DNA from 4 places in the Staphylococcus sp. GDH8C109P genome. Region 3 is predicted to be linked to each of the others. Evidence: predicted binding sites of a transcription regulator. Region 3 holds the regulator's gene; each other region holds the start of a gene.
The links. Region 3 encodes Rex, which represses fermentation and respiration genes when NADH is low (regulators of the CRP and FNR family bind a similar motif). Its sites were predicted from a motif close to TTGTGAAATATTTCACAA; they were not measured.

Region 1 (8,544 bases), on a different contig from region 3:
TAGAAGTTATATCATTTATCGTAAACATAAGGTGTGAAAGGAGGTCATGCATTGGGTTCATTGCCTTTAAATAAAAAAATTGATTATCAAGCAGCTTTAAATTTAATACGTACAAGAGAAGGTTTTGACTTTGCAGGTTTAGCATTTTATGAGCAAGAAAATCAAGTATCACCGATTAAATGGCATTATGTTTCTGGCAATTTAAATAATAGATATAAGTTAATAGTCTTAAGAAAAGGTAAAGGACTCGCGGGCAATGTTATGAAAACAGGTAAACGCATGATCATTGAAGATGTAAATCAAATTTTATTACCCTCAGAAAAACATAAATATCCTATTGTTTTAACTGAATTACTAACTGCCATGGTGGCTATACCTTTGTGGTATAACAGACAAGTTTACGGTGTTTTGTTATTAGGTCAGAGAGATGGAAATCCATTACCTTTAGCACATGGTGACATTTCGATAGCTGATGTTTTAGGAATTTTTAAAGAAGAAGATTAGGTGATGATCGTGCAAGTAAATCAAATGGAAGATATGACTGAATTATTATTGCAGTATTTCAATAATACAAGAGAAAAAATAGTGTTTGTTGATAATAAGGGGAAAGTTATTGCTAAGAATCAAGCTGCAAAAGATATCATTTCCAATGATGAGGACTATCGAGATATGACTAATGTGATTTGTAATCGATGTGATGGATATACTAATGAGTTTGATTTACAATCTTGCAAAAATTGTTTTCTTGAAGCAGAAGAAGTTGGTAATACAAGCTTTCAAGTATTTATGAAAACCAATAGAGGTACGATTGAACCATTTACTGCAACGTATCAAACGATTGATCCGGTAAATGATATCAAAGTATTTACATTGCAAAATGTATCTCCACAAATTGAACGTCATGATAAGATGTATCAACGTAAAATGATGCAAAAAACAATTTCTGCTCAAGAAAATGAAAGGAAACGTATTTCAAGAGAGCTACATGATAGCGTTGTTCAAGAAATGCTGAATATTGATGTTGAGTTAAGGTTGTTAAAGTATCAGCAAGAAATACAAGATTTAGTTGCTGATTCGAAACATATAGAAGGACTTATGTCCAAACTCATTGATGATATACGTAACCTTTCTGTTGAATTGAGGCCTTCATCTTTGGATGATTTAGGATTAGATGCAGCGTTCAAAACATATTTCAAACAAGTTGAATCTAATTACGGCATGGAGATTATTTATCATTCAAGTCTAGATGCACAACGGTTTGACAATGAAATAGAAACGGTTGTTTATCGAGTAGTACAAGAAGCATTATTTAATGCAATTAAGTATGCCAATGTGGACAAAGTTGAAATTGACTTACATTATAATCGTAATAGGTTAATAGCTGAAGTCGTTGATAGAGGTACAGGATTTATTAAAACTGATCAGCCACAAGGTACTGGATTAGGTATTTATGGTATGTATGAACGCGCAGAATTAGTAAATGCTGAAGTAAATGTCGATAGTCAAATTGGAAGAGGTACGATAGTGACTTTAGAAGTTCCAATTTAAGGGAGTAAGGAGAATAAATTTTGAGAATAGTTATTGCGGATGATCATGCTGTTGTCAGAACAGGATTTTCTATGATTCTAAATTACCAAGATGATATGGAAGTTGTCGGTACAGCTGCTGATGGCTTAGAAGCTTATCAAAAAGTAATGGAACATAAACCTGATGTATTAATTATGGATTTGAGTATGCCTCCAGGAGAGTCAGGACTGATTGCTACTAGTAAAATAGCAGAAAGTTTTCCTGAAACAAAAATCTTAATATTAACAATGTACGATGACGAAGAGTACTTATTTCATGTATTAAAAAATGGCGCAAAAGGTTATATCTTGAAAAACGCGCCAGATGAACAACTCATTTTAGCAATAAGAACTGTATATCAGGGTGAAACATATGTAGATATGAAATTAACGACTTCTTTAGTGAATGAATTTATTAGCAATAGTTCCAAAGACGAAACGGCTACATCAGACCCTTTTAAAATTTTATCTAAAAGAGAAATAGAAATATTGCCTTTAATTGCAAAAGGTTATGGTAATAAAGAGATAGCAGAAAAATTATTTGTATCTGTAAAAACAGTAGAAGCACATAAAACACATATTATGCAAAAATTAGACTTAAAATCAAAACCGGAATTAGTAGAATATGCGATGAAGAAAAAACTTGTGGACTTTTAATCGAGTTACTTCTGACAACAAATAATATGGTAATGTCATAATTTATTAATAAGTCTATGCAAATTTTTACGATATAATGTATTGTTAAATAACAGATAACTGAGGATAAGATATAAATTTCATGCTCAAGATAAAGGACTAATCCATATGCAAATGGATTAGTCCTTTTTATATTAAAATGTAGTGAATTTGAGCGTGTATACTTGTTTGGGATATGAGTTACATTGTCTGAGCTTGTAGCCCATCTATCATATTATTCCCAAGGCATCCACACGTTATTAAATCGTTGCAAATCATGTGTTCAGTATAAAAGAAAAATTGATATAGAACAGTATTTTAATGATGAAGTAAAAGTTACTTTGCTCCTCATTTGCATACCATCTTAGGCATGAACCAAAATAATTGAAAATTCATTTCCGCTTTAAGCTCCTCACATAGTCTCTATATTTTACACAAATTAAAATTTAAATTGAATTTATTATTGAAAAAAGAATAGGGGAAATTTTAGAGAACTTAAGGGATAATCCTTATGTTTATTATTTCACAAAGATTTTACAATAACTATATAGCCAGTATTCTACAAATATTAATATTCCGAAAATTCGTATATTACACCGGTTTTACCTTTCATAATTTAGTCCTTAATACTTCATAATAAATAATATTATTGTAGGCGCTTGTAGAATACTAGGCTTAATTATAAAAATTTAAATGTAGGTGAATGTAATGAACATAGCTAGAGGTGGATTTCAATTAACTTTACAATCTTTAAGTTTAGTTGTGGGTTTTATGGCGTGGAGCATTATTGCACCGCTAATCCCTTTTATATCTCAAGATATTAATATAACAGGAAATCAGCTTTCAATTATATTAGCCATACCTGTAATATTAGGTTCTGTTTTAAGAGTGCCTTTTGGCTATTTAACGAACATAATAGGCGCTAAATGGGTGTTTTTCTGTAGTTTTATCATTTTATTATTTCCAATTTATTTTTTGAGTCAGGCTCAAGGGACAGGGATGCTCATGGCATCAGGATTCTTTTTAGGCGTTGGAGGCGCGGTGTTTTCTGTTGGTGTAACATCAATCCCTAAATATTTTCCTAAAGAACGCGTTGGTTTAGCAAATGGTATTTATGGGATGGGTAATATCGGAACTGCAATTTCTTCTTTTTTAGCGCCCCCAATCGCATCAATTATTGGATGGCAAACGACGGTCAGAAGTTATTTAGTAGTGATTGCTTTATTTGCTATTTTTATGTTCTTTTTTGGTGATCCGAAAGAGAAAAAAGTAAAAGTGCCTTTAGTTGAACAATCTAAGCGTTTATTTAAAGATTTGAAATTATATTATTTATCACTTTGGTATTTCATTACTTTTGGTGCATTTGTAGCATTTGGTTTGTTTTTGCCGAATTATTTAGTGCAACAGTTTGGTATTAGTGAAGTAGATGCAGGTATACGTTCAGGTGTATTCATTGCACTTGCAACATTTTTGAGACCTTTAGGTGGTATATTAGGCGATAAATTTAATGCGGTGATGTTATTAATGATAGATTTTACATTGATGATTGTTGGCGCAATTATTTTAGGATCTTCAAATCATATTTTACTATTTACGATAGGTTGTTTATTAATTAGTGTTTGCGCTGGTTTGGGGAATGGACTTATTTTTAAACTTGTGCCTTTCTATTTTAGTAAAGAGGCAGGGACTGCAAATGGTATTGTTTCTATGATGGGCGGATTGGGTGGATTCTTTCCACCGATTGTTATTTCATATGTCACAATGCTATCAGGTAGCAGTCACTTAGCATTTTTATTATTAGCGTTATTTGGAATCATAGCATTAGTAACAATGGGGCAAATGTTAAAAAAAGTAAGTTAAAACTATAAATTTCACAAAAAAGCAACACTTCATTTTTTGAAGTGTTGCTTCAGACTGTCGACAAAATCTCCGACTTTGTTGGCAGTTTTTTTATGCACGCTTTCCGCGGGCACTGCCTTAGCCTGTAGTCTTCGGCTAGTGCTATTCCCGCAGGATTCGGCATAAATCACTGCCAATATTATAATATATGTAAATTAAGCAGTGATGGTGTTTATTATGTTGAATAAATCAATTGATAAAAGAGATCGATATGAAATGATTTCTATCTCTGATTTAGTCCTTAATAGTCATTTATTGCGTAAAGTCGATGCGATATTAGATTTAAATTTTGTATATGAACTTGTCGAAGACAAATATTTGAAAAAACTATATAAATAAAAAAGTAGATAAACCCTTCGCAAATTAATGCGAAAGGTTTATCTACTTTCTGAAGCAACATTTCAAAAATGAAGTGTTGTTTTTCAAATTGATTGTTAATCAATTTGAATGTTAGAAGAGGAAGACTCTTTTTTCTCTTTTTTAGGCAAAGTGACATTTAACATGCCATTTTCATAAGCTGCTTTAATGCCGTTTTCATCGACATTATCAAATTGATATTGACGTTTTACATCACTAAAGCTACGTTCTTGATGGATAATGCGTCCATTTTCATCTTCTTTATTATTTTCAAATGATTGTTTACCTTCTATTGTTAAAATATTATCTTCAAACTGCAGATTAATATTTTCTTTTTCCATACCTGGTAACTCTGCTTCCACAATGTAAGCATCTTCTAATTCTTTAACATCTGTTTTAATACTATTAGCACCTGGAAATTGATCAAAAAATTGACGTCCGAAATCTTTAAATAAATTACTAGGATTTACATCGAAAAATGAATTATCGAATGGTTTCATATTGAATGCCATAAAGCATCTCTCCTTATATTATGATTTGTTTTGTTACGATTTAATCAATATTAATTTGTTTTTTTGTATGATGAATAGGTAAAGTAACATTTAATATACCATGGTTCAGCGTAGCTTTAATATTTGATTCGTCTACGTTTTTGAATATAAATTGTCTATTTTGATTGTTAGAATTGCGCTCTTTAATCAAGTAATTATCTTGGTTTTGAGTTATTGTAGAAGTATTTTTAACACTGATCGTCAATGTCTTTTCATCAAATTGAATGTCTATATCGTCTTTACTGTAACCTGGTAGTTCAGCAATGACTTGATATGCATCACTTGATTCATATACATCTACTTTAAAATCATGATGCTCAGTTAATAAATTTTCTAGTATATCTGTAGAAAGATTTTGTGTATTTTGCATCATTTTTCACCTCTCCTTTAACCTTATATTTATATTATAATATATTAGTCAAAGAAAGTCAAAGTCAAACTATAGTATTTAACACTTTATGTGTATAGTTCTACCAAAAGCTGATGATAAAAGGGTAATTATTACTTTTATCATCATTACTTTAAATAAAATAAAAAAATAGAGGCAAGTTTAAGTTTAAATTAGCATAAATAAATTACACACTTTAAACGTAGCTTTACCTCTTAATATATTAAATTTCTTTAGTGAAATGTTTATTTACAAAATTTTGTAGTGTTTCTTTTAAGTGAATGGCTTCATCGATATCCATATCAAATTCACTAAAAACTTTTTTGGACACATGGGATAATGAATCCTGAACTTTTGCACCTTGTTCTGTAAGCGCAATTTGTAAATTACGTTCATCATCAATTTCACGTGTTCTACTAACATAACCTTTTTTTTCTAATTTTTTAAGTAAAGGTGTTAGTGTCCCGGAATCAAGATAAACACGTTGTCCAAGTGTTTTAATGTTTATCTTTTCATTTTTTTTAATGGCGAGCATAACGATATAACCAGTGTATGTTAGGTCATGCTCTTTTAAATATGAAGTATATTTTTTTATAATTTCTTTTGAAGAAACGTAAAATAGAAAGCACAGTTGTTCTTCTAAGTAACTTACTTTGTCCTCCATTTAATCACCCCTTTTGAAATTTAACCTTATTATGAACAAAGTACATTGTCAAGGAACTGTTGTGTCCATATTCATAATATTTTTATAATATATATCATTGTGAATAAGTGGAAATTTAAGAACATTTTGTTACAAAAGGTATTAATACTTTATAATTTATTTGTTATCGTTCATAATACTAATATTATGAATTTTAATAAGTAGTCTAGAAATTTAAGAGTATGAGGATTAACAATAGAGTATTTATTATGATTGTTTTTACTTAAAAGGAGATAAATAATGAAGACGTTTTTGAAAATACTGGGACTATTAATCATTTCGTTAATTTTGGCCGTAGCTTTTTTCTTTGGTTTAAGAACATATCAAGGTCACAAAAATTTAGAATTAGTTGATAATTACATGGATGAAAACCATTTAACTGAGAAAATTAAAACAGAGAAAACATTATATAGTGCTAAAAAAGGGTTATATTATAAAGAAATTAAGTTTAAAGATGATTCGGAACATACTTATGTTGTGCAACCAATTAGTACATATAAAGGTATATTAGTGCAAGGTTTTGATCCAGAAACTAAGAAAAATGTAAAAGATGCAAAATATAATGCTTTTAAAGAGAAATATAAACCTAAAGATTAAATAACTCATTATTTAGTGATGTTATCATTTTATAAACTAAAGCAAATCAATATCATGTTGGCTGATTCCGTATATACATATGGCATCAGCCATTTTTGTATTAAATATATTTTAATGTATGTGTTTTAACATATGCTTTACTATATTAAAACTCAAAAACAATAGCATAGTGTCTTACTTATTATCACATGTGAATTAATGACAGTATAATATAATAATTCATACACAATTGAAGTAAAATGAATATAAAAATTAATAGCGATTGTTGATGTTACTCAAATATAAAATTAGTTAAAAGAGTAGTGATTTTATATCCTATTACAACATTATATCAGGCTTGTAGTAAGGTTTAATAACGCCATATCATAGTCTTTAACTGCAATTTTGTGTATTTGTCAAAATAATTATGTTACTTATATATATATAAAATGAGTAAAAATAAAAATTAAGTGTAATAACAACTATTTTTGCTGAAAAAATTTATATCTATATAAAAATTATTTTGATATAATTAAGCAATGTCAGAAGAAGGGGAGAAACATCATGGCAATTATAAGAAGAATCAGTTTACCAATGCAAGTTATTATCGCGTTGGTATTAGGTGTTATCGTAGGTCTATTACTTTATGGACACGACGAAATTGCAAATTACATTAAGCCTTTTGGCGATGTCTTCTTGAATTTAATAAAAATGATTGTAATTCCAGTTGTTTTTTGTTCACTAGCATTATCTATATCAAATGTAGGTGAATCTAAAACAGTGGGGCGTTACGGTTTTAAAACAATTTTATATTTTGAAATTATAACAACAATAGCTATAGGACTAGGCATACTTTTTGCAAATATATTTAAACCAGGGAAAGGTTTAGATCCAGATAAATTACCCAAAGGTGATATTTCAACATATGAATCATCAGCAAAAGCTGCTGAATCATCTACATATGGAAATCACTTTATCGATACAATTGTAAACATAGTGCCTCAAAATCTTTTTGAGGCATTGACTTCAGGTGAATTACTACCAATCATATTCTTTGCAGTATTCTTTGGTGTTGCTTTATCAGCAATTGGCAAAAAAGCAGAACCTGTGAAAGCTGTTTTAAGTGGTTCATTAGAAGCTGTATTTTGGATGATTAATAAAATATTGAAATTAGCACCTATTGGTGTATTCGCATTTATTTGTACGACAATTATGACTTTTGGTGCTTCAGCATTAATACCGTTATTAAAATTACTATTAGTAGTTATCGGCGCAATGATATTCTTTATTATCGTGGTATTAGGTATTGTAGCAAGATTATGTGGAATTAGTATTTTTTCTATTATTAAAATATTGAAAAATGAACTCGTATTAGCATTTTCAACGTCAAGTTCAGAATCCGTGCTACCAATAATAATGAAAAAAATGGAAAACTTTGGTTCTCCAAAGGACATTACATCATTTGTAGTACCTATTGGATATACATTTAACCTCGATGGATCTGCATTATATCAATCAATAGCTGCTTTATTCGTTGCACAGATGTATGGCATCGATATGTCAATTGGGCAACAAATTATGTTAATGGTTACTTTAATGGTTGCTTCAAAAGGTATGGCAGGTGTACCAGGGGTATCAATTGTAGTACTTATTACAACATTGACAACAATGGGATTACCGGCTGAAGGTTTAGCACTGATTATCGGTGTGGATAGACTATTAGACATGGTACGAACTTGTGTGAATGTATTAGGTAACGCATTATCTACCATTGTTATCGCAAAATGGGAAAATGCGTATGACAAAGAGAAAGGTCAAGCATACCTGAAA
Region 2 (8,544 bases), on a different contig from region 3:
AATAACATCTAATTGTTGTTCTCGTGTTAATTTAATAAAGTTAACGGCATAGCCAGAAACACGAATCGTTAATTGTGGATATGCTTCTGGGTGTTCCATTGCATCTAATAGTGTTTCTCTATTAAATACATTAATGTTTAAGTGATGTCCATGTTGCATAGCATAGCCATCCAACATACTTGTGAGATTTTTACATTGATCATTACTTTCCTTGCCAAGTGATTTTGGAACGATGCTAAATGTGTTAGAAATACCATCTTTACAACAATCATAAGGTATTTTTGCTACAGTACTTAGTGAAGAAAGTGCGCCTTTTTGGTCGCGTCCATGCATAGGATTTGCACCTGGTGCAAATGGTTCTCCAGCTTTACGTCCATCCGGTGTATTTCCAGTCTTCTTACCATATACAACATTTGATGTTATCGTTAATACACTCATTGTATGTTCTGAATTACGATAAGTTTTATGACTACGTAATTTTGTCATAAAGCGTTCTACAAGGTCTATTGCTAAATCATCGACACGTGCATCATTATTGCCATATTTAGGGAAATCACCTTCAATTTCAAAATCTGTAACAATACCATTTTCATCTCGAATAGGTTTTACTTTTGCATATTTGATTGCAGATAATGAATCTGCAGCGACAGAAAGACCAGCTATACCTGTAGCCATTGTTCTAATGATATTTGTATCGTGCAATGCCATTTCTATACGTTCATAACTATATTTATCATGCATATAATGAATAATATTAAGTGAATTAATATATACTCCAGCTAACCAATCCATCATTTTATCAAATTTTTCAAATACTTCATCATAATCTAGGACTTCTGTTTTTATACTTTCATAGGCAGGCCCTACTTGGTGTCCTGATTTTTCATCTACTCCTCCATTAATCGCATATAATAATGTTTTTGCTAAATTAGCACGAGCACCAAAAAATTGCATTTGTTTACCAATTGTCATAGCAGATACACAACATGCAATACCATAATCATCACCATAAGATTCTCTCATTAAGTCATCATTTTCGTATTGAATTGCACTTGTTTTAATACTCATTTTTGCGCAATATGTTTTAAAATTGTCAGGTAGGCGAACTGACCATAATACTGTGAGGTTTGGTTCGGGTGCTGGACCTAAATTATCTAGTGAATGTAAGAATCGGAATGAGTTTTTAGTTACTAATGCACGTCCATCAATACCTACACCACCGATAGATTCTGTTACCCAAGTAGGATCACCAGAGAATAACTCATTATAGTCAGGTGTTCGCGCGAATTTTACGATACGTAATTTCATAATAAAGTGGTCTATGATTTCTTGCACTTCACGTTCTGTAATCAATCCATTGTTTAAATCTCTTTCAGCATAGATATCTAAAAATGTTGAAGTACGACCTAAGCTCATAGCTGCACCGTTTTGTTCTTTAATCGCTGCTAAATATGCTAAGTACAGCCATTGTACTGCTTCTTTAAAGTTAAAAGCAGGGCGACTTAAGTCAAATCCATAAATATTACCTAATGTTTTTAATTCTTTTAATGCTCGGTATTGTTCAGACAATTCTTCGCGTAATCGAATGACATCTTCTGACATTTCTTTAGACATATTGTTGAAATCTTCCATTTTTTTCTGCATTAGGAAGTCTACACCATATAAAGCGACTCTGCGGTAATCTCCAATAATACGTCCACGACCGTACGCATCTGGAAGTCCAGTAATGATCCCAGCCTTTCTGCAATTTAGCATTTCTTTGGAGTATGCATCGAATACTCCTTGGTTATGCGTTTTACGATAGTCAGTAAATATTTTTTCAGTTTCACTATTTAAATCATAACCATACGCTTCACAAGCTGCTTTGGCCATGCGAATACCACCAAAAGGTTGCATTGAACGTTTGAATGGTTTATCGGTTTGGACACCTACTATGCTTTCTAATTCTTTATTTAGATAACCTGCCTCGTGAGAAGTGATGGTAGAAGGGATTTTTGTGTCCATGTCCCACATACCACCGCGTTCACGTTCTTCTTTAGACAATTGCATGACTTGATCCCAAAGCTTAGTTGTTGCTTCTGTAGGACTTTCTAAAAATTGATCATCACCTTCGTATAATGTGTAATTTAGTTGAATAAATTCTCTTACATCTACATGATGTTGCCAGCGACCTTTTTTAAAATCATTCCATGCTGTGGATTGCATATTATTTTCTTTTAACATATCATTACCTCCAAAAGTATGTTATTTTTTTCACAATAATTATATCATTTGTTTTGTTAAAAAAATCACAAAGTTTTTGAATAATTTTAATCTAAAATGTGAAAGCTTTTGGAATCTGTATTAAAAAGTAATACACTTAAGGTGTGTTATAGGTCTGTTATAACACAGTTTTAAAAGTGTATATTTAGTTAAGATGTAATAGAAAAAGCTAAACATAGCAGTTTAGCAAATGTGTTTAATAAAAAGTAAAAATAACTATGGATTCAAGTGAAGTGGTGTTATGGGCGGAAGAATTATAATTACAATACTGCATAAGTTAAATATAAACTGATATACAAGAAATGTTATGAAAAGTACTATATTATGAGTCTTAAAATTGTAAAAAGTAAGTATAATGTTTTAAAATATCGAATCATATGAGATATGTTAATAGTATAATTTAATTATATTTCATTACGTTTCACAACATAAAAAACCTGAGATAGTTCAATTTACGATCTCAGGTTTTTTATGAAGATTAATTAAAAACTATTGTTTTACTATTTGCAGTCACAATCACCTTATGGAGCACATGATATTCTACAGCTTGAGCTAACACACTTGATTCAACATGCCGACCAATTTTACGTAAATCTTGTACATTGTACCGATGATTAATTCGTATAACGTCTTGATCTATAATAGGGCCCTCATCCAAGTCAGAAGTAACATAATGACTTGTTGCCCCAACTAATTTGACACCGCGTTCCCATGCTTGTTTATAAGGATTTGCACCTATAAATGATGGTAGGAATGAGTGATGAATATTGATGATTTGGTTTGGATAGTGACTGACAAAATGATCGGATAGGATTTGCATATATTTTGCTAACACGATGAGTTCAACTTGATGTTCAGAACAAACATCTAGTATTTTTCTTTCCACGATTTCTTTATCTTCGTTGCTCGGTATGTAATAAAAAGGGATATGAAGCGTTTCTGCGAATTGTCTATTGTTTTCATGATTACTAACGATGCACACAATTTCGGCAGGCAATTCATTTCTGTTAACACGTAATAAAATTTCGTTGAAAACATGATCTTCCTTAGAAACAAAAAGTGCTATTTTTGTATGTTGTTGATTGTCAAAGAGTTTAAAATCTATTTGATGTGTTTGCAACGTTGTTTCTAAATCTTCTTTCAATGATGGTACATTTTCAAATTCTAATCTCAAATATAATTGACCAGTAGCATTTGGTGAATGGTCATATTCTGTAAAATGATCTAAATGTAGAATATTAGAATCATATTGAGCAATTTTATTAGTAATTAATGAAGTAATACCGACTTTATCTGTACAAGTTGCAAGTAATATATATTTCTCTGTCATCTTTTACACCTCAATTATTAAAGTAACCCTGATTATAATGAAAATTCTGAAAAAAGTAAATAAATGATCATTTTCAATTATTTAAGGCAAAGTATATGCCAAAAGGGAAAAATTAAGATATAATAATGAATAGTGTTTTTATATCAAAAGAGTAATAAGTGAAAAATATAATCACATTTCACGCTTGTTATGCGCTTACAATAAAAGTGGTATAAGTGTTTAAGTTAATTATAGGATATAAGATTGATTATTTAGATAATTTCGCAAATAATAAAAAACAATGAAAATATCATTTCGCTCTTTTATTTTATCGCAAATTGTATTAAGATGTAATTTGTGTTTCAAGAAACGTGTATTATTGCAATTTCTTGTGTCCGGATAAAATATTCTTTTATGAAAGGTAGATTAAAGTAATGGATAGACAGAGTTTTACAGATTTAATTCAAACAAAATTTAAAATGGTGCGTATTGAGGCGGGGTACACGCAAGATACAATGGCACAAACGATTGGTCTTTCAAAAAAGACACTAGTACAAATTGAAAAAGAGAGAGTATTGCCTAACTGGACAACATGTGTGTCAATTTGTGCATTGTTTAGAGATTCTGATGTTCTAAATAGTACTTTTGGTTGCGATCCATTAGAAATGGTACAAACAATTTCACGTAACCATTGTGCGTATCCAAATCATTCTACAACTAGTGATATATATTGGAACACAGTTGATACTCGTAACGGCTATATTTTACAAAGCAATAAAGTAAGTGATATCTACCGTGTACTAAATCAGGAAACACAACCTATTTTTGGTACTTCTAAATTAAGAGAAGCTGAAACATATTTTGGTAGAGTTTCAAAAGAAGAATTAATGCACGTATAAATAAATGCATTTTGTGATAGAAGAATCATTATTTATAACATTAACTAATGAAGTTATGGCTTATATATTGAATGGTTTAGTCACTATAGTTTAATTGAAATCGGTCATGAACAAATGAATCGAACTTAATAGGTAAGTTGATTCAGTTTTTGACCCATGATAAAAAGAATACATCATTGTAAGAGCGAACACGGGAAATCAAATGTTGATTGATTTCTAAATCGCTCTTTTTTTATTTCTGTATTTTTACTAATTCAAATTGAATGTACTCATAGTGATTGCTGCCAAGCAATTTTGTTTATGAAAAATAATAAATAGTATACACATTTTCTTGATATATGTTATACAATGTAAAAATGACTGATATGATTGTACCTTCAGTTTATAACAAATTTTATTTGAAGGAGAATTAATTATGCACGCTTTTTTAATAATTATAGCGATGATGATTATTGGAGCAATAATAGGTGGCGTCACAAATGTAATTGCTGTAAGAATGTTATTTCATCCGTTTAAAACTTATTATATTTTTAATAAACGAATTCCTTTTACACCTGGATTAATACCAAAAAGAAGAACAGAAATTGCAGATAAAATTGGACAAGTCATTGAAGAACACTTATTGACTGAAACGTTAATTAAGTCAAAATTAAATGCACCTAAATCAAGAGATGCAATTGAATCACTAATCTTAAAACAGATTCAAAAATTAAAAGCAGATCATATGACGATTCGATCGTTAACGAAAAGTTTCGATGTTGATGTTGTACAGGTTACTAATGATAAAATGTATTCAGTGATTAATAATAAATTAGAACAATATTATGCTGAACATAAAGAAACCCCTATAAAACAATTGCTCCCTTCAGATATTGAAGAGAATATTGATGCAAAGGTAGATGGGGTACCAGAATTATTGTTTGAACGTGCACGCGTCTATCTTAAATCAGAAAAAGGCGCTGTTGATATAACATCAATGTTAGATACTTTCTTTAACGAGAAAGGTAAAATCGTAGGTTTGCTACAGATGTTTATGACTAGAGAAAGCATTGCAGATCGAATACAACAGGAATTGATTAGATTAACTAATCATCCTAAAGCTAAAGCAATTGCAAAGCAGATTGTTGAAAATGAATACGCAACATTTAAATCAAAGACGCTAGCAGAAATCATCAATGAAGATCAATTCGACTCACTCAAGGTAACGGTTACTGATTTAGTTATGAACTATGCAAACATAGATAGTATATCGAATCGACCATTGAAAGAAGTAATGCCAGAATTTATAACATTCTTAGAAACAAAAATTTCAAAACAACTCACAGAATTGATTATTGATAAGGGTTCTAAACATATTTCTCCAATTATGAAAAAAATCAACCTAAGACAAATGGTTGAAGAACAAATAAATTCATTTGATTTAGCATATATTGAACGCTTAATCATAGATATCGCAAATAAAGAGTTGAAATTAATTATGCTTTTAGGCTTTTTATTAGGCGGGATCATAGGCTTATTACAAGGTGTGATTGCAATTTTTGTATAACATATTAAATTATGTTATTGTAATATCGATGTGGTTATAACACATATACAAATAAAGGAGTGAAGCACAGTGGCAGTAAATTTATACGATCATGCAAATCAATTAGAACAAGCTTTAAGAGAAAGTGATGAATATCAAGCAATTCAAAAAGCTTATGCTAAAGTAAAAGAAAATGATGAATCAAAAGCACTTTTTGATGAATTCCGTGAAACACAATTAAACTTCCAACAAAAACAAATGCAAGGTGAAGAAATTGGTGAAGAGGAATTACAAAAAGCTCAAGAACAAGCACAAAAAATCGAAAATGATTCTAACATTTCAGAATTAATGGCTGCTGAGCAAAATATGAGCCAAGTATTCCAAGAAATTAATCAAATCATTGTTAAACCTTTAGATGAAATTTACGCTGATTAATTAATCAGAATGTTTAATTTTAAAAGTAATCTAAAGTTTTTATAAAAATTTAAAATATTTAATGTGTTGCTATGTAAAAATTGATTTTCGAAATCAATGCATGGCCACAACCATAATTGAAAGAGATATATGAACTTTTATTCAAGCATAGGTATGATAAACTCAATATATTGAGAAGTGATATACAAAAGAATTGATACCAATAAATGAGTTCTTTAATTGCTGGATAATCGTTCATTTTTTATTCAATGAACTATGGTTAATATTGAATTTAAAGCTGAGACATATATTTATGTTTCAGCTTTTTTGTTTTATCGACTGTATAATAGTCGATGTGGTAAAATAAAGAGATACAAGGTATTAGTATGTACATAGGTATGAGTCGGATTTTTGAATTTCAAATTGAATGCCTAATTTTCATGCTTTTTATAAAAACCTTTAAATAAAGGAGAACTATAAGTATATGGTTAAATTTATTCATTGTGCAGATTTACATTTAGATAGTCCATTTAAGTCTAGAAGCTACTTAAGTCAATCGATATTTGAAGATATGCAAAAAAGCGCATATGAAAGTTTCAAAAAAATTGTGGATTTAGCGTTAAATGAAGAAGTAGATTTTATGATTATAGCAGGTGATTTATTTGATAGTCATAATAGAACACTCCGTGCTGAAGTGTTCTTAAAAGAGCAATTTGAACGACTATCAAAAGAACAAATATTTGTTTATCTTTGTCATGGTAATCATGATCCGCTTTCTTCATCTATAGGTACTGAATGGCCAGAGAACGTTTCTGTTTTTTCTGAAAATGTAGAAACATATCAAACAATTACCAAAAATGGCGAAGAAATATATTTACATGGTTTCAGCTATCAAAATGAAGCGAGTTACGAAAATAAGCTTGATGCTTACCCATCAAGCCAAGGCCAAAAAGGCATCCATATAGGTATATTACATGGTACATATAGCAAAACGAACACAAAAGACCGTTATACAGAATTTAGATTAGAAGATTTAAACAATAAACTTTATCATTATTGGGCACTTGGTCATATACACGAGCGTCAACAACTAAGTGATATGCCTCAAATTCATTATCCTGGTAATATTCAAGGTCGTCATTTCAAAGAAACTGGAGAAAAAGGCTGCCTATTAATAGAGGGAGATGATTTACATCTAAATGCTAAATTTGTGCCAACCCAGTTTATTCGATTTGAGAAAGCTGAAATAGATACAGACATGACTTCAAAACAAGGCTTATTTGACGCAATACAAAGCTTTAAGTCACAAGTTAGAGCTGACGGTAAAGCAATTTATCAATTAGTAGTACATGTCAATTCAGACGAAATTATTTCTGATCAAGATTTAATGCAAGTACATGAAATGATCAGCGAATATGAAGAAAACGAGCATAATTTTGTGTTTATAGAAGATTTAAAAATAAAGAATAAAGATGATGATAAAACGACTCTTGTTAAAGAATTTTCGCCAGATTTGATTGAAGATAATTCAGTTTATGAGCAAGCTATGAATGATTTATATCTTAATCCAAAAGCTTCCAAATACCTAGAAAATTATGATGATTTTGATCGTCGTGAATTAATTAAACGAGCTGAATTATTATTAAAATCAGATATGAGGGGGGAATAAAATGAAGATTAAATCATTAGATATATATGGTTATGGTAGATTTATTCAGAGAACTATTCAATTTGATGAACATTTCACAGAAATATATGGAGAAAATGAGTCAGGAAAGTCTACGATACAGGCATTTATACATTCTATCCTATTCGGTTTTCCAACTAAGAAAGAAAATGAACCACGATTAGAACCACGTTTAGGTAATCAATATGGTGGAAAACTTACATTGATTCAAGATGATGGTTCTTTGATAGAAATTGAGCGTATCAAAGGTGCGGCAACTGGAGACGTTAAAGTTTATCTACCAAATGGCGCCATTAAAGATGAAAGCTGGTTAAAAAAAGAACTTAATTTTATCTCAAAACGTACATACCAAGGTATATTTTCATTTGATGTATTAGGTCTACAAAATATTCATAAAAACATGGATGAAACGCAATTACAAAACTATTTACTTCAAGCTGGTGCATTA
Region 3 (8,544 bases):
TTTGGCTAGCTACTCAATTAATAGAAGTTATCACATTAAATTATATTTTTAGTTCATTCTATGCAGTAAGTTTTATCTTAATTGCAATAAGTTTAGGATACATAATAAAATATTTTTTCATAAAAATGTCAACTTCATTTTTATCGTTAAATAAAATATATCTTTCAATTGTATGCTTGTTTTTACTCACAGTTTTACTGTTAATTTATTTTTATTTACCAAATTCCATTTTGTCATTTTCAGATATTAAATTTGTTGTAATCATGTATGCAGTGGTCATCATTACTACTGCTATTTTAATCATTACTATTTCCTTCAGCATTATACGTCAAATTCAATATAAACGTAATATCAAAGAAATAGAAAATTATTATAAATATACGTTACAAATTGAAAAAATTAACAATGAGATGCGTAAATTTCGACATGATTATGTTAATATACTTTCAACATTATCTGATTATATCCGAGAAGATGATATGGAAGGTTTACGTAAATATTTTAATGAAGAAATCATACCAATGCAAGATAATATGCAAATGAAAACACTTAAAATTAATGGCATTGAAAATTTAAAAGTTCGCGAAATTAAAGGTTTATTAACAACTAAAATATTACAAGCTCAAGAAAAAAATATAAGATTGAGCATTGAGGTTCCAGAACCGATTGAGAAAATTGATATGCCTATAATCAATTTAAGTAGAGTTATTGGTATTTTATTAGACAATGCTATAGAAGCATCAGAAAAAATTGAAGATGATCCTTTAATTCGCATTGCCTTTATCAAAAATGAAGACGATTCAGTGATGTTTATCATCATGAATAAATGTAAACCTGATATGCCTAGAGTACATACTTTATTCCAAGAAAACTACTCAACAAAAGGAAAAAACCGTGGTTTAGGTTTATCTAGCTTAAAGGAAATAACCGATGCAACTTCCAATGTTTTATTAGATACAACGATTGATAATAATTATTTTATCCAAAAAGTAGAAATATTAAATTCTAATTCATAAGGATGTGTAAATATGAAAATATTCATTTGTGAAGATGATGTAAGACAACGTGAAAATATAGTTTCAATTATCAATAATTACATCATGATAGAAGAAAAGCCAATGGAAATTGAAGTAGCTACGTCAGATCCTTATGAGGTATTGGAACGTGCCAAAGAACTTAAAGATATTGGTTGTTATTTTCTTGATATACAATTAGAAGCTGATATTAATGGCATTAAATTAGCAAGTGAGATTAGAAAATACGATCCAGTGAGCAATATTATATTTGTCACAAGTCACAGTGAGCTCACTTATTTAACTTTTGTATATAAAGTTGCTGCTATGGATTTTATTTTCAAAGATGACCCTGGCGAATTAAAATCAAGAGTGATCGATTGTCTCGAAACATCAGAAACTCGATTGAAGCTACTTTCAAAAGAAAGCACAGTTGAAACAATCGAACTCAAACGTGGCAGTAACTCTATTTATGTGCAATATGATGATGTAATGTTCTTTGAATCTTCTTCGAATTCACATCGTTTGATTGCTCATTTAGACAATAGGCAAATTGAATTTTATGGTAATTTAAAAGAGATTGATAATTTAGATGAACGATTTTTTAGATGTCATAATAGTTTTGTTGTTAATAGACACAATATAGAATCCATTGATTCTAAGTCTCGTATTGTTTACTTCAAAAATAATGAACACTGCTACGCGTCCGTACGTAATGTCAAAAAAATTTAATACATAAATTAATAGGCAGAGACAATTAATTGTCTCTGCCTATTATCATTAAAGCACCCGTTCTCAATTTATTGAGTTAGTGGTGCTTATGCATGAGCTATACTGCTCAAGTATTCCTTAATTCCTAATTTCCCGTACTTATCTTAACAGAATTGGATTCAATGAATAAGATTGCTTTCCATGTCCACGCTCTTAATATTCAAGTATCTCATGAACTTCATCTAAACTAGGTATACTCTCAATCGCGCCATATTTAGTAGTAACTTTTGCAGCAACTATGTTACTAAATTCAAGCATATCTTTACCTTGTACTTTTAATGCTTCTATAGGATTCACAATATCAGATACTGCCAACCTATTAATTAATGCTCCTATAAAAGCATCTCCAGCGCCAGTAGTATCTATCGCTTTCACTTTATAACCAGGGTGATCAATCACTGTGCCATCTTTAAAATGAATTTCTGCACCCTCTTTTCCTTTCGTATAAATAACTGCCTCTACGCTACCTTGAAATAGCCACGCGATAGCTTCTTTCTCATCTTTATTTCCAGTCACAAATGTCAGCTCTTCGTCTGAAATTTTAAGCACGTGCGCTAATGGCAAAAATTCACGTATTGCATTTTTACATTCCGCTTCACTAGTCCATAACGGCAAACGTACGTTAGGATCAAAGATAATCGTACCATTTGCTGATTTCACCTTATTTATTAATGCTTTATGCGCCTGTTTCATTGGACTATCTACTAAATCAACAGAACAAAAATGTAACATATCCTTTTCTGTTACAGTAATTGCATCTATATTGCTAGGTTGGTATAACATATCTGCTGATGGTTTACGATAGAATGAAAAATCACGTTCCCCTTCTTTGGTTAAACTTACAAATGCTAAAGCAGTATTCGCTTCATCTGTACGTCGAATATAGTTTGTATGCACGCCAATGTTATTTATTGTTTCAACAATTAAATCGCCAAATGCATCATTACCTAATTGGGTAATCATTTCTGCTTGCCCATCTAATTTTGTCGTAGTACAGGCAACGTTACAAGGCGCTCCACCGACTTGTCTTGTGAACCCTTCAACATCTTTTAATTTTGAATCTTTTTGATTAGGGATAAAATCGATAAGTGCTTCCCCTATTGCAAGTAAACGTTTCATTTATAGATCATCCTTTATGTCATATTTTGTAAAATTAAGAAAGACTTGGCCAGATTCAGTAGAAGCTTTAAATCCTATGGCATCATCATCTGTAAAAATTCTTGAAGTCATCACACGTTCACCATCATTACAAAATAATTCAATACTCGATGTGTCTACGAACATTTGTAGTTGAGATAATGGCGTATCTAAATAAGTGCTACGTGTATTACCATCGACTGGTTCTGGTAGTGAGCCACTTTCACTACGATCCAATGTAATTTTTTTTGTTTTTGTGTTATAAGCAATAAGTAAAGACTGTGATTTTGAAGCTCTGATTTCAAAATAAATTTCAGTAGCGTCATTTTCCAAAATATCAATAATCAATTCAAATTGTTTACCTTCATATGGATTTAAAAACCGCGTAAACTTATTAGCGTAACCTAATGCTGTTTCTTTATTCGTTCTTAATTGTTGAAGTGCTTTAATAGGACGTTGTTTTAAATTACCTTGTTCAATTGTCAAAATACGCGGGATTGTTAAACAGTGAGCCCAACCATCTGAATCTGTAGGATAGTTCACTTCTGGTAAACCCATCCAACCAATGAGTATTCTTTCGCCAAATTCATCTATAAAAGTTTGAGGCGCATAAAAATCAAATCCATGATCTAATTCATGAAAATCACCATGATCCATGACAAGATGGTCTATGTCGTATTGCCCCATGATATAACCAGATTGATAAATATTTCTAAATTTTTCACCTTCTGGTTCAATACCTTGAGGACAAAATAACAGTAAATCGAAACCATCTAAATTAAAATAATCTGGGCATTCCCACATAAAACCAAACGCTTCCAGTTTTGTTGTTATTTCACCTTGAAATGTCCAATTTACAATGTCTGTTGATTGATATTGAAGTATTCTTCCATATCCTTCTTCATTTTGTGCCCCAATTACTGCATAGTAAATTTCATCTTTAACAAATACTTTAGGGTCTCTAAAATGCTGCGTATATCCTGAAGGTGGCGCTGCTATTACCGCTTTAGGAAATTTTTGAACCTCACCATTGTCATCTACCTTAGCTATATGTTGTGTAGACTTTCTATTCCAATTTTCATCTCTATGATTGCCTGTATACATATAATACAAATTGTTGTTATATGTAAATGCGCTGCCACTATACACGCCATGACTGTCATCTTTCGTATCTGGTTTTAGTGAAATTCCTTGATCATCAAAATTTATTAAATCTTTACTTTTATATGTATACCAATATTTCAAACCATGGACAGCTCCTAAAGGAAACCACTGATGTGAGATATAATAATCTCCTTTATAATAAATTAGACCATTAGGATCATTTAACAATCCTGTTTTTGGCTGGATATGAAACAATTGTCTATATTTAGATTGATTCACACGCTCAGTTAATTCGTCCATTGTTTGTTGATTAATTTCTTCATAACGTTGATAACGTTCATCTCTTGTCCATTCACTCACTTTATTTCCTCCTATTACAAACTACTACTTTCTGATATTTGTTCTGTCGCAATTCAGTTCATCATCATATCTATGTATTTCATTATCATTATATTAGATTTATCCTACTCATTGATACAAATCTATGGCTTCCACTGCTTCAAAACAGTTTCACACGTGGTATCATGTGTTAATCGAAATGTGATTCCTGTAACAAGGACGCCATCAACAAACGACACTTAAAATGGCATCAACTTTATTCATATAAAAAGCTCCTCACACATCAATTTTCAAATTATTATTTAAATTTTTATAGCTTTGTTAACGCCTATAATTCAACTTATTGCATATTATTTTGACACCATAATTGCACATATTGACAGTAACTGAATTTATAATCAATTATCTAAAAAATCTTACACTTAGATATGCCAATCATATTTTATTTTCACTCTCATTACTTGGCATTGTAAACATCATCTATTTTATCATATTGTATTCCCTTTAAATACTGTTAAAAGCCAAACTCAAACTACTTGGTAAACACAAAAAATATTGCTGACTTCAAGAAGCAACTATATACATGATTAGTATTAAAAATATAGATCATTCAAAGACGACTAATCTCATTTACCATTACAACTTGTGTTATTCAATAACAAACAATTTTTTAAAACAAAATAAAGCCCGAAACATCATAGAATATGTCTCGGACTTTCTCTCATTGAGTAGTATATAATAAAATAATATTTTTAATATAACATTAAGCTTTCTGAACAGTGATTGTCCATGAAGCATCATCAAGTTGTTCATAATTGATAACTGGGTAACCTTCTTCAGCTGCCCAATTTGGAATTGCTTCAGTTGCTTGAGTACAATCGAAATCAATTTTTAATTCGTCACCATTCTCTAAAGTAGTCATTTTCTTTTGTGCTTCAATTAAAGGAAAAGGACAAACCATACCTACTGTACCTAATTCATATACCATAATGAAATCCTCCTAAAAATAAAATTTATGTCGTTTGTGTTTGTGCTGAGACTGTTTGACTTGTAGACTTTTGTGCTTTTTTCATCGGCTTAATAAATATGAAATAACTCATAAACCAAGCACCTAGTATCATTGATGCAAGCGCAATCCAGCCTTTCCAAGACATTGTAGCTGTTTCAACTAAACCATTTCCGATAGAACAACCACCTGCTACTGATGCACCAAATCCCATGCATACGCCACCAATAACACTATTACGGATTGTCTTTTTATCAGGTAGTCTCCACTTAAATTCTCTAGCTCCTTTTGCTGCAATATAAGAACCAACAAAGATACCTAAAACAAGGAATACACCCCAATCTAAAAGTTGAAGATCACCAGTTACAAAAAATTGAACGATATTAGCAGAAGGCGTTGTAATTCCTAAACCGTACATTCTGCCAGTAGATTCACTCACTGGCCAAGCCAATAATGCAATTAGTCCAACTGCAATTGCTGCAACAAAGGGATGGTATTTTTTTTCAAATAAATAATAACGAATCCCCGTAAACTTTTGTTTTAATTTTGGTACCGCAAATTTAGGCTTCGGTTTACGTAACGTTTTAACAACAAATATAACCGTTATAATTGTTAATAACGCGACCCATACCCATGTTGGAATACCAGTTGTTTGAGCCATACTTGTATTTACATTAGTAGGTTTGTTGATACCATCCATTAAAGGTAATAATAAACCAAATTTAGTAGCAGCTGATGTAAATGCATATGCAATAAGTGCAATCCAACTACCAATTAATCCTCTCCAGCTCTATACCATGTACCAGTTGCACAACCACCAGCTAATATAATTCCAATACCAAAAATAAATGAGCCAATAACCGTACCTATGATTGGATATGTTGACTCTGGTATTTCTACTAACCCTGTCGAAGTTAGAATTAACAATCCGATACTTTGCACTGAGATTGCTATTAACAAGGCATAAAACATTTTATTACTTTTTTGAATATACATATCCCGAAATCCACCAGCAAGACAAAATCGTGTACGTTGCATGACAAATCCCAAAAGTCCACCTACGATTAAGCCACTGATTATTAACCACGTCATAACATTACCTCTTTCCGATAAAATCAATAAGAATTATCATATTAGATTTGTACTAAAATTTCAACCTTTATGTTTTAATGCCTTTTCATATGTATATGTATAAGATGAAGCGGAGCTAGTGAACAATAAAAAAACTTTGTAGAGACAACTAAACATCAAAAATGTTTGTATCTCTACAAAGTTAATATTTAAAAATTATTGTTTATTACTGTAATTTTTCATAAAGAAAAGTAAAGACTGTAATTCAATCCCTAAATCAATGTGATGAACTTGTACATCTGACGGCGTATAAACACGTGTTGGTGTGAAATTTAGAATACCTTTAATTCCTGCTTCAACTAAAGTATCTGCAACTTGTTGTGCTGCGTTTTCAGGTGTTGTTAATATCACGACATCAATTTGTTCTTGCTTTAATACATCAGTGATTTTTGAAAATGGGCTTACAACCACATTGCCTATTTGTGTTCCTATTACATCATCACGAATATCGAACGCTTCTGTGATAGTCATTTCATCATGAATAGAAAAATTATATGTTAGTAATGCTTTACCTAGGTTCCCTACACCTACGATGGCTATTTTAATTTCATCATTTTCACTTATCTCATTTTTAAAAAAATGTAACAAGCTATCAATATTATAGCCATACCCTTTTTTGCCTAATTCACCAAAATAAGAAAAATCACGACGAATTGTTGCAGAATCAATGTTCAAACCTTCACTAATTGTTTTAGAATTAACTCTGTCTATCCCTTTAGATTTCAAAGTATTGACGAATCTATAATATAACGGTAACCGTTTTAACGTGGCACGAGGAATCTTTTCGCTTTGGTTAGCCAAGATCTTGTCCTCCTATACTATAATCTCTAATTAATCTTATAATTACTTCAACATTATACATTAATACATTATAAAAATAAACACTGGTAGTTTTAACAATACGCAGAATACGGTAGAATGATAATGAATAGAGAGGTGCAAAAACGGATGATATTATTACAATTAAACGACATTACAAAATCATTCGACGGAGAAGATATTTTTAACAATGTCAATTTTGAAGTTAAAACTGGCGAACGTATCGGTATCGTTGGGCGTAACGGAGCTGGTAAATCTACATTGATGAAAATTATCGCTGGCGTCGAGAGTTATGATAGTGGTCATATTTCAAAAAGTAAAAATTTAAAACTTGGTTATTTAACACAACAAATGACACTCAACACAAACCAAACCGTGATTGAAGAAATGTCCAAACCTTTTGAAAATATGAAAAAACTTGAATCTGAAATGAAAATAGAAACAGATTGGTTAGCACAGCATGCAAATGAATATGATACAGATGTATATAAAAATCATATTGATCGATATGAATACTTATCCAATGAATTCGAACAACAAGATGGATATCAATATGAAAGTAAGATAAAAACGGTGCTCCACGGTCTAAATTTCACTGAACCAGATTTCAATCGCCCTATTAATGACTTTAGTGGCGGTCAAAAAACGAGGCTTTCATTAGCCCAAATGTTATTAAGTGAGCCTGATTTATTATTGCTAGATGAACCAACTAACCATTTAGATATGGAAACAACACAATGGTTAGAAAGTTATTTAAACTATTTTAAAGGGGCTATTGTTATCATTAGCCACGACAGATATTTTTTAGATAAAATAGTAAATCAAATCTATGATGTTGCACTTGGAGATGTGCAACATTATATAGGTAATTATAAACAATTTATTGAAAAAAGAGATAAGTATTATGAAAAACGCATGCAAGAATATGAACGTCAACAAGATGAAATTAAACGCTTAGAAACATTTGTTGATAAAAATATAGCGCGGGCTTCAACTACTGGTATGGCAAAAAGCCGTAGGAAAATGCTGGAAAAAATGGAAAGAATCAATAAACCAATGGTTGATGCTAAAAGTGCTAATATCCAATTTGATTTTGATCGAAATACAGGTAATGATGTTTTTCATATCAAAGATTTAGAAATTGGTTATGAAGAGACAATTACCAAAGGTATCAACATTGAAGTAACTAAAGGAGACCATATCGCTATTATTGGGCCTAACGGT
Region 4 (8,544 bases), on a different contig from region 3:
GATTTAACGCCTTCAGATACTGCTCAATTAAACAAGGAATTTGTACAAGGTTTTGTTACAAATATTGGTGGCAGAACTTCTCACTCAGCAATTATGAGTCGCTCACTTGAAATTGCTGCAGTAGTAGGTACGAAATCAATAACACAAGAAGTTAAACAAGGCGACATGATTATTGTTGATGGTTTGACTGGTGAAGTGATAATTGATCCTACAGAAGACGAAGTCATTGCATACCAAAACAAACGCGAACGTTTCTTTGAAGATAAGAAAGAACTTCAAAAATTACGCGATGAAGAAACAACAACTGTTGACGGCGTTCATGCTGAACTTGCTGCTAATATCGGTACACCAAATGATTTAAAAGGTGTAATTGAAAATGGTGCTGAAGGTGTCGGATTATATCGTACTGAATTTTTATATATGGGTAGAGACGAAATGCCAACTGAAGACGAACAGTTTGAAGCTTATAAAAAAGTACTTGAAACAATGGAAGATAAACGTGTTGTTGTTCGTACTTTAGATATAGGTGGAGATAAGGAACTACCATATTTAAATTTACCAGAAGAAATGAACCCGTTCTTAGGCTATCGTGCGATTCGTTTATGTCTAGATCAACCTGAGATTTTCAGACCACAATTGCGTGCTTTATTACGTGCGTCAGTTTATGGAAAATTGAATATTATGTTCCCAATGGTAGCGACAATCAAAGAATTCCGTGATGCTAAAGCATTATTATTAGAAGAAAAAGAAAATTTAACAAATGAAGGTATTGAAGTATCTGATGATATAGAAGTTGGTATCATGGTAGAAATTCCTTCAACAGCTGCATTAGCAGATATTTTTGCTAAAGAAGTAGATTTCTTCAGTATTGGAACGAATGATTTAATTCAATATACAATGGCTGCAGATCGTATGTCAGAGCGAGTGTCATACTTGTATCAACCATACAATCCAGCAATTTTACGTTTAGTGCAACAAGTGATTAATGCTTCTCATAAAGAAGGTAAATGGACTGGAATGTGTGGAGAAATGGCCGGAGATGAAATTGCTATTCCATTACTATTAGGTTTAGGATTAGATGAATTCTCTATGAGTGCTACATCAATTCTTAAAGCACGCCGTCAAATTAAAGGCTTAAGTAAAAATGAAATGGAAGAATTGGCACAAAAAGCAATTAATTGTGCTACTTCTGAAGAAGTACAAGACTTAGTAAGTAATTATACAAAATAAAAAAGATTGGGACGCAAATCCCAGAAAAATAGCACTCAGATGATTTAAATCATCTGAGTGCTTATTTTTTATCCAATGCTTCGTATTGTTGGCTCACTTTCTTAGGGGACAGCTTCAGCTTGTAATCTTCAGCTTGTCCTGTTCCTTCAAGAGTTTCGCCAAAATACATCGCATTCATAAGTGATTTTACATTCAAATACTTGAAAAATAAGGTCCTCAAGTATAATCTAATAAACACTATTGAACTATATTAACGAAGTGTCTTATGTATAAAGATTACAACGTGACTCAACTTACATTACCAATGGAATTTCAATTCTTATACTCACAAATGATATGTCACAACATATGAATGAAAGCGTTGAAACAATCTCTGAAAATGAATTCGATGAATTCAAACATCATCGTGGTGCTACTTCATATCATTCCAAAATGATGTTAAAAATTAATCTATATGCCTAGAAATAATCCATATTTTCTGTTCGTAAAATAAAAAACTGCTTAATGATCGAATTTGAATAATGTGGCTGTCATAAAATCAAGCGTCTTCTTATAAGACAATGAATCGTTGTAGAGTTAATTGTCCTATTAACATCTTTAATTTTTGTATTAACGGTACTTAATATTAGAAAAGTAGTTGTTCAACGAAGTAACTATAATCAAAACAATAATGAAAAAAAGCAATATCTATATCATTCAATAGATATTGCTTTTTTCACTTGTTCAAGAATTTTATGTCCTAGTCGCTTTTTTATAGTTATATTGAAATTTATTTAAATCGTATGAAAATGTATGTGCAGTTGAGTGGTTTTGGAGAATTCGCAACTTACTAAATTGTTTATTATAGTTGAAATTAGGTTATGGTTAGTTAAACCATTTAAAATGATGCATTTAGCTTTATTTCAGTTGAATTAGTTAATGTATTTGTATTTGAGTGATTTAAAATGTTGTTTCAATATTTAAGGTTTGGTTAATTTTTTCCATATCAACTTGATACAATGGTTCACCATTCAATAATATAAAAGGTGTTGCAAAAGCATCATAATCAATCATTTCATTTCGATATTGCTGATTAGCGATGTTTTTTTCTATATATTTAAAGCCTTTATCAGTTAAATAATTTTTAATAAAGGTACAAGGAGGGCAGTCATTCTGTGTGTAAATGATGATATCAGTCATTTAACATCAATCCTTTCTACAAAGTCATTTTCTATAATAGTAAGTGACTTTTAATTAAAATTCAAGTTATAAAATTGCATGTAATTGGTCATTAATTTGTCACTTAATTCTGAGTTTAACTAATTTTAAAACATAGCCATTGGGTTTATAATGAATGGACGTTGTGATTTTTGTCACAAATAAATTAAAAAGGTGATATTATGGATTCAGTTGAATTAGCTCGTTTTCTAACTGCAATGACACTGGCAGTGCATATCATATTTGCAACAATTGGTGTAGGTGTCCCATTGATGTTTGCGGCTGCTGAGTTTTTAGGGATTAAAAAGAATGATCCTCATTATATAACATTAGCCAAAAGATGGTCTAAAGGTTATACAATTACTGTGGCAGTTGGGGTTGTAACAGGTACGATTATAGGATTACAACTGTCACTGTTATGGCCAACGTTTATGCAGATGGGTGGCCATGTGATTGCATTACCGTTATTTATGGAAACATTTGCGTTTTTCTTTGAAGCAATTTTCTTAAGTATATATTTATACACTTGGGATAGATTTAAGAGTAAATGGACACATTTTTTAATTAGTATACCAGTAATTATTGGAGGTTCTTTCTCTGCCTTCTTTATTACGGCTGTCAATTCATTTATGAATACACCAGCTGGTTTTGATATTAAGAATGGTAAAATGATAAATGTTGAACCTTGGGTAGCAATGTTTAACGATTCATTTTTAATAAGATCTTTTCACGTTGTAACGACTGCTTTTATGACAATGGCTTTTGTCTTAGCTGCCATTGCTGCATTCAAGTTAGTGAAAAATAAATTTAAAAAAGATGCCGAATATCATAAAAAAGCATTGAAGTTAACAATGATTCTTGGCATTATCTTTACTTTAGGTTCAATGTTAGCAGGAGATTTATCTGCAAAATTTTTACATCAAGAACAACCAGAAAAATTAGCTGCTTATGAGTGGCATTTTGATACGGAATCCAATGCCGATTTAGTACTTTTTGGTTCTTTAAATGAAGAAACACAAGAAGTGACTGGAGCAATTAAAATTCCGAGTCTACTTAGTTTCTTGGCTGATAACAATATCAATACTAAGGTGAAAGGGTTAGATGAATTTCCAAAAGAATTACATCCTCCAATGATTGTCCATTATTACTTTGACTTAATGGTGTCTATGGGTGTGTTCTGTTTAATTGTTTCAGCTGCATTTGTACTGACATTATGCTTTAAAAAATTACGGAAATTCACTTATTCAAAACCAATGTTATACGGTGCTTTATTAACTGGACCTGCAGCGATGTTAGCGATAGAGTTTGGTTGGTTCTTAACTGAACAAGGACGTCAACCTTGGATTGTACGTGGATATCTAAAAGTGGCTGAAGCGGCTACTCAAGCAGGTGGCTTAACACTCGTAACAATATTATTTGGTATATTATATTTAATATTAATTGTTACTTCTTCTTATGTATTAATAAGAATGTTTAAGAATAAACCAGCATATGAAGAATTTGAAGTAACTTCGTCGGAAAGAGGTGATGCATGATGGTATTCGCATATATAGGTATCACGGTACTATGGATATTCTTATTTTGTTATATTATTGTTGCATCAATTGATTTTGGTGCTGGTTTCTTTACACTACACGCTAAAATAACAAAACAAGATAAAAAAATTAATCACTTGATTGCACGTTACCTTAATCCAGTTTGGGAAGTAACGAATGTTTTCTTCGTATTCTTTTTCGTAGGAATGGTTGGTTTTTTCCCAGATTCAGCTAAGTATTTCGGTACAGTATTACTTTTACCAGCATCTATTGCGTTGATATTGTTGTCCATTAGAGGTGGCTTTTATGCTTTTGAAAACTATGGACCAGATACAAAATTACCGTGGCTTGTATTATATGGTTTAGCAGGTTTATTCATACCTGCAGCCTTAGCCACTACTTTAACGATTTCTGAAGGCGGTTATATTACTGGCTCAAGTAACCATTTAGATTTAAATTGGTTTGAATTGTTGTTAAGTCCATATTCATGGTCAGTTGTATTTCTTGCAATTATATCCGTACTTTATATTTCATCTGGATTTTTAACTTATTATGCTTCTAAAGCCAATGATAAGCCTGCTTATGGTTTATTAAGATACTGGTTCTTATTTTGGGGACCGCCAATGATCGCTATTTCACTATTTGTATTTCTATCATTAAGATTGCAAAATGAGACCCATTTCTATACAGCGGTATTTGATTATTGGTGGATGTTTGTACTTAGCTTACTATGTTTTGCTGGTGCAATGTTACTCACATTGATGAAAAAATGGCACGGTTTTGCATTTATTTTAGTAATTTTACAAATGGCTTTTGCGTTCTTCGGCTACGGTGCAAGTAAATTACCATATATTTTATATCCATATATTCGCATAGATGAACATGTTGTTAATAGTGGTATGGCTATTGCTTTAATCATCGCGTTTATTTTAGGTTTACTTTTATTAATTCCATCGCTAATATTATTAATGAGATTATTTGTTTTTGATAAAAAATATGTTGAAGGTAAAAAGTAGACAAATATACTTAAATACAGTAGTAATGTTTATTGTTTAAACTACTAATATTTGATATATTTCAATTATCTTATTTTTGGAGGACGCATATGGATAAAGAATATGTGGTTATAGGTTTAGGTCGATTTGGTGGTAGTATTGTTAGAGAATTAAATGCCTTAGATATGGATGTCATGGCGATTGATATGGATGAAGCGCGTGTGAATGAATATAGTGATATTGCTACACATGCTGTAATTGCTGACACAACTGATGAAGCAGTGATGAAAAGCTTAGGCATTAGAAATTTTGATCACGTTATTGTTGCAATAGGCGAAAATATTCAATCTAGTACGTTAACGACTTTGATTTTAAAAGAGTTGGGCGTTAAGAAAGTAACGGCTAAGGCTCAAAATGATTATCATGCTAAAATTTTAAATAAAATTGGTGCAGATACTGTTGTTCATCCTGAAAGGGATATGGGTAGAAGAATTGCTCATAATGTAGCTAGTGCTAGTGTTTTAGATTATTTAGAATTAGCAGATGAACATTCAATAGTAGAAATTAAAGTTAGTGAAAAGATGGCAGGTCAAACAATTATAGAATTAGATATTAGAGCTCAATATGGTATAAGTATTATTGCTATTAAAAGAGGCAGAGATATTATCGTATCTCCGGATCCAAACATAAATATTGAAATTGGAGATATTTTAATTATGATTGGCCATGACAATGACTTAAACCGATTTGAAAAAAAGGTAGTTAGATAAATAATAATATTTAATTTAAGAAGGGGAAGGGACAAATCAATGGTGCCCACCCCCTTTTTTTAATATTTAAATGATTTTGTTAACTGGTGATGCGCGACGTGAATTATGTAAGTGCGTTACTGAAGAGGCGTACTATATCCTCATCCACAGGCAAACCAATACAATACAATACGTTCAAAATAGCAAGTTTTTTAATATAAAAAGCGCTCATCCAATGCAAATGGATGAGCGCTTTATTTTGAAAAGTTGATTGTAATTTGGGTTATGATTACGATTCTGATGATTGATTTGATTGATTATCATCTTTTTTTTGATTTGGTTTCTGAGTTGTGCTTTTATTAGCCTTATTGTTAGAAACTTTCGTGTTTTTGTTTTGAGCTTTAGTATTGTGTTTTTTAGTACTGTCTTTTTTTTGATTTGGTTTATTATGTGGTTTTTTATTTTGAGAAGGCGCATCACCTTCATTTACTTTCATTATCACTGGTAAAATCATTGGTTTACGTGCTGTTTTTTCAAATAAATATGGTTGTAGCGTTTCAATGATTGATGATTTAATTTGATGCCATTGTATTTCTGGATTTTGGTTTAGTTTAGAAATAACATCTGTTTTGATTTTTCTTTGGGCATCATAAATTAATTGACCAGATTCACGCATGTAAACAAAACCACGAGAAATAATGTCAGGGCCTGAGAGTAGTTTGTTTGTTTTAAAGTCTATACTAACGACGACGATGACTAAACCTTCTTCAGACAATAATTTTCTATCTCGAATAACTACATTGCCAATATCTCCAATACCGCTACCATCGACTAACACGTTGCCAGATGGTATTCTTCCAGCTTTTCTAGCTGAATTATGTGTTAAAGCTAAGACGTCACCGATATCAAAGATAAACACATTGTCTGGTTCTACGCCACATTCAATTCCTGATTGACCGTGTGCTTTTAACATACGATATTCACCATGAATAGGAAGGAAGAATTTTGGACGTAGTAAGCGTAACATCAATTGTTGATCGCCTTTAGACCCGTGTCCAGATGTGTGAATGTTTGAAACCTTATTGTGTATTACTTCAGCACCAGCGCGATATAATGAATTTATTGTGCGGTTGATACTTTTAGTATTACCTGGAATAGGCGAAGAACTAAATACTACAGTATCTTCTGGAATAATTTTTATTTGTTTATGTGTACCGTTAGCAATTCTTGATAAAGCTGCCATTGGTTCACCTTGTGAACCTGTACATAAAATGAGTAACTCATGTTTAGGAACACTATTAATTTTGTTTGGTTCTATAAAAGTTTCAGGTGGTGCTTTGATATAACCGAGTTCCATACCAATTTTAATATTGTTTTCCATTGAGCGACCAAAAGTTACAATTTTACGGTTGTGTTTAATTGCAGCTTCGACTGCTTGTTGAACACGGTAGATATTAGAAGCAAAAGTTGCAAAGATAATTCTACCACTACAGTTACGGAATATCTTTTCAACATTTTGGCCTACCTCACGTTCACTCAATGTAAAATCAGGAACTAATGAGTTAGTAGAGTCTGAAAGTAAACAAAGTACACCTTCTTCTCCGAGTTTTGCCATTTTCGCTATATTTGCTGGTTCACCAACTGGCGTAAAATCAAATTTGAAATCACCAGTGTGAACAATATTACCTTCTGGCGTATTAACAATAACACCATATGATTCTGGAATACTATGTGTTGTTAAATAGAAAGAAACTTCGAAATGTTTAGATTTGATAACGGAACTTTCTTCAATTTCAATAAGTTCTGTTGTTCTTAACAAGTGATGTTCTTCCAACTTATTTCTGATTAAACCTAAAGCTAATGGTCCACCATATATAGGCACGTTTATTTGTTTTAATAGGTAGGGCACACCACCTATATGGTCTTCGTGGCCGTGTGTTATAAACAGACCAACTATTTTGTCTTGGTTCTGTTCTAAATAAGTAATGTCAGGAATCACGTAATCAATACCTAATAAATTATCATCAGGGAATTTGATACCTGCATCTATAATTACGATTTCATCCTGATATTCTACGGCATAAGTGTTTTTTCCGATTTCACCTAAGCCACCAAGGGCATAAACCGCAACTTCATTTTTATGAATTTGTTTCATTACTCAGCTTGCTCCACATTAAAGTGATTAGATTGTTTTTCATATTCTAAATGTGCGCCCTCAAGTTTAGTAATAAACTCGATATTGTAATTACGGTCTTTCAAATATCTTCTTACTTGTTCTTCTGATTGAGCTTCAACATAAATAGTTTGTGTGTGTTCTCTTACAACTACTTCTTCTTTGTTATGTTGAAAAAATACTTTAAATACTGCCATTATATCTATTTCCTCCTAAATTTTGGTTAAATTATTTATATAAACCCTGAAATGTATATTATTTTGTGAGCTTCTTAATTTTAAATAAAATGATATTTACTAAAAGTGAATCGAAACTACGTTTTTATATTAAGAGAACATACGAGCATTTGCCCAGTATGTTTCTAGGGTCATTTTAAATTCGTTCGTATAGAAAAATACAAAATAGAAAGCATTTGTATGTTTTCAGTTATTTCTCATTTTACATGATGTAGTAGAATAAATAAAGCAGTTTTATTTTCTGTTGATACTTAATATGTAGAAAAAAGTGATTCACTATATATAAGGTATTTAACTGAGTAAATATAATCTAATCATTTTGAAATATTAAATGAATTATCAAATAGCTTGAGTCGATAATAAAAATTAATTATGATTAAAATGAAATATAATAATTAATAATAAAAAGTGAAAAGTAAGAGAGATGAA

Region 1: a site for Rex is predicted at 2,752-2,769, ahead of KA867_RS02780 (nitrate/nitrite transporter). Genes of this name have one in related genera too.
Region 2: a site for Rex is predicted at 2,277-2,294, ahead of pflB (formate C-acetyltransferase). Genes of this name have one in related genera too.
Region 4: a site for Rex is predicted at 2,571-2,588, ahead of KA867_RS10515 (cytochrome ubiquinol oxidase subunit I). Genes of this name have one in related genera too.

What each region holds. Positions count from the first base shown of each region.
Region 1 is NZ_JAESMX010000009.1:182,017-190,560, reverse strand. Features, by position in the region: gene narI (respiratory nitrate reductase subunit gamma) at 1-37, shown strand, start outside; gene nreA (nitrate respiration regulation accessory nitrate sensor NreA) at 52-504, shown strand; gene KA867_RS02790 (sensor histidine kinase) at 508-1,548, shown strand; gene nreC (nitrate respiration regulation response regulator NreC) at 1,569-2,222, shown strand; gene KA867_RS02780 (nitrate/nitrite transporter) at 2,949-4,100, shown strand; gene KA867_RS02775 (hypothetical protein) at 4,317-4,478, shown strand; gene KA867_RS02770 (Hsp20/alpha crystallin family protein) at 4,574-5,008, opposite strand; gene KA867_RS02765 (Hsp20 family protein) at 5,049-5,420, opposite strand; gene KA867_RS02760 (MarR family winged helix-turn-helix transcriptional regulator) at 5,659-6,099, opposite strand; gene KA867_RS02755 (DUF3139 domain-containing protein) at 6,379-6,735, shown strand; gene KA867_RS02750 (cation:dicarboxylate symporter family transporter) at 7,279-8,544, shown strand, end outside.
Region 2 is NZ_JAESMX010000015.1:168,349-176,892, reverse strand. Features, by position in the region: gene pflB (formate C-acetyltransferase) at 1-2,223, opposite strand, end outside; gene purU (formyltetrahydrofolate deformylase) at 2,741-3,592, opposite strand; gene xdrA (XRE family transcriptional regulator XdrA) at 4,006-4,470, shown strand; gene KA867_RS09365 (DUF445 domain-containing protein) at 4,886-6,016, shown strand; gene KA867_RS09360 (YlbF/YmcA family competence regulator) at 6,086-6,430, shown strand; gene KA867_RS09355 (metallophosphoesterase family protein) at 6,894-8,078, shown strand; gene KA867_RS09350 (ATP-binding protein) at 8,080-8,544, shown strand, end outside.
Region 3 is NZ_JAESMX010000022.1:81,461-90,004, forward strand. Features, by position in the region: gene agrC (quorum-sensing sensor histidine kinase AgrC) at 1-1,016, shown strand, start outside; gene agrA (quorum-sensing response regulator AgrA) at 1,029-1,745, shown strand; gene KA867_RS11700 (carbohydrate kinase family protein) at 1,938-2,903, opposite strand; gene KA867_RS11705 (sucrose-6-phosphate hydrolase) at 2,904-4,385, opposite strand; gene KA867_RS11710 (sulfurtransferase TusA family protein) at 5,128-5,352, opposite strand; partial or broken gene KA867_RS11715 (YeeE/YedE family protein) at 5,378-6,462, opposite strand; gene KA867_RS11720 (redox-sensing transcriptional repressor Rex) at 6,658-7,302, opposite strand; gene KA867_RS11725 (ABC-F family ATP-binding cassette domain-containing protein) at 7,450-8,544, shown strand, end outside.
Region 4 is NZ_JAESMX010000019.1:182,199-190,742, reverse strand. Features, by position in the region: gene ptsP (phosphoenolpyruvate--protein phosphotransferase) at 1-1,230, shown strand, start outside; partial or broken gene KA867_RS10525 (transposase) at 1,496-1,763, shown strand; gene KA867_RS10520 (glutaredoxin family protein) at 2,170-2,409, opposite strand; gene KA867_RS10515 (cytochrome ubiquinol oxidase subunit I) at 2,610-3,962, shown strand; gene KA867_RS10510 (cytochrome d ubiquinol oxidase subunit II) at 3,962-4,978, shown strand; gene KA867_RS10505 (potassium channel family protein) at 5,068-5,727, shown strand; gene rnjA (ribonuclease J1) at 5,996-7,861, opposite strand; gene KA867_RS10495 (DNA-dependent RNA polymerase subunit epsilon) at 7,861-8,076, opposite strand.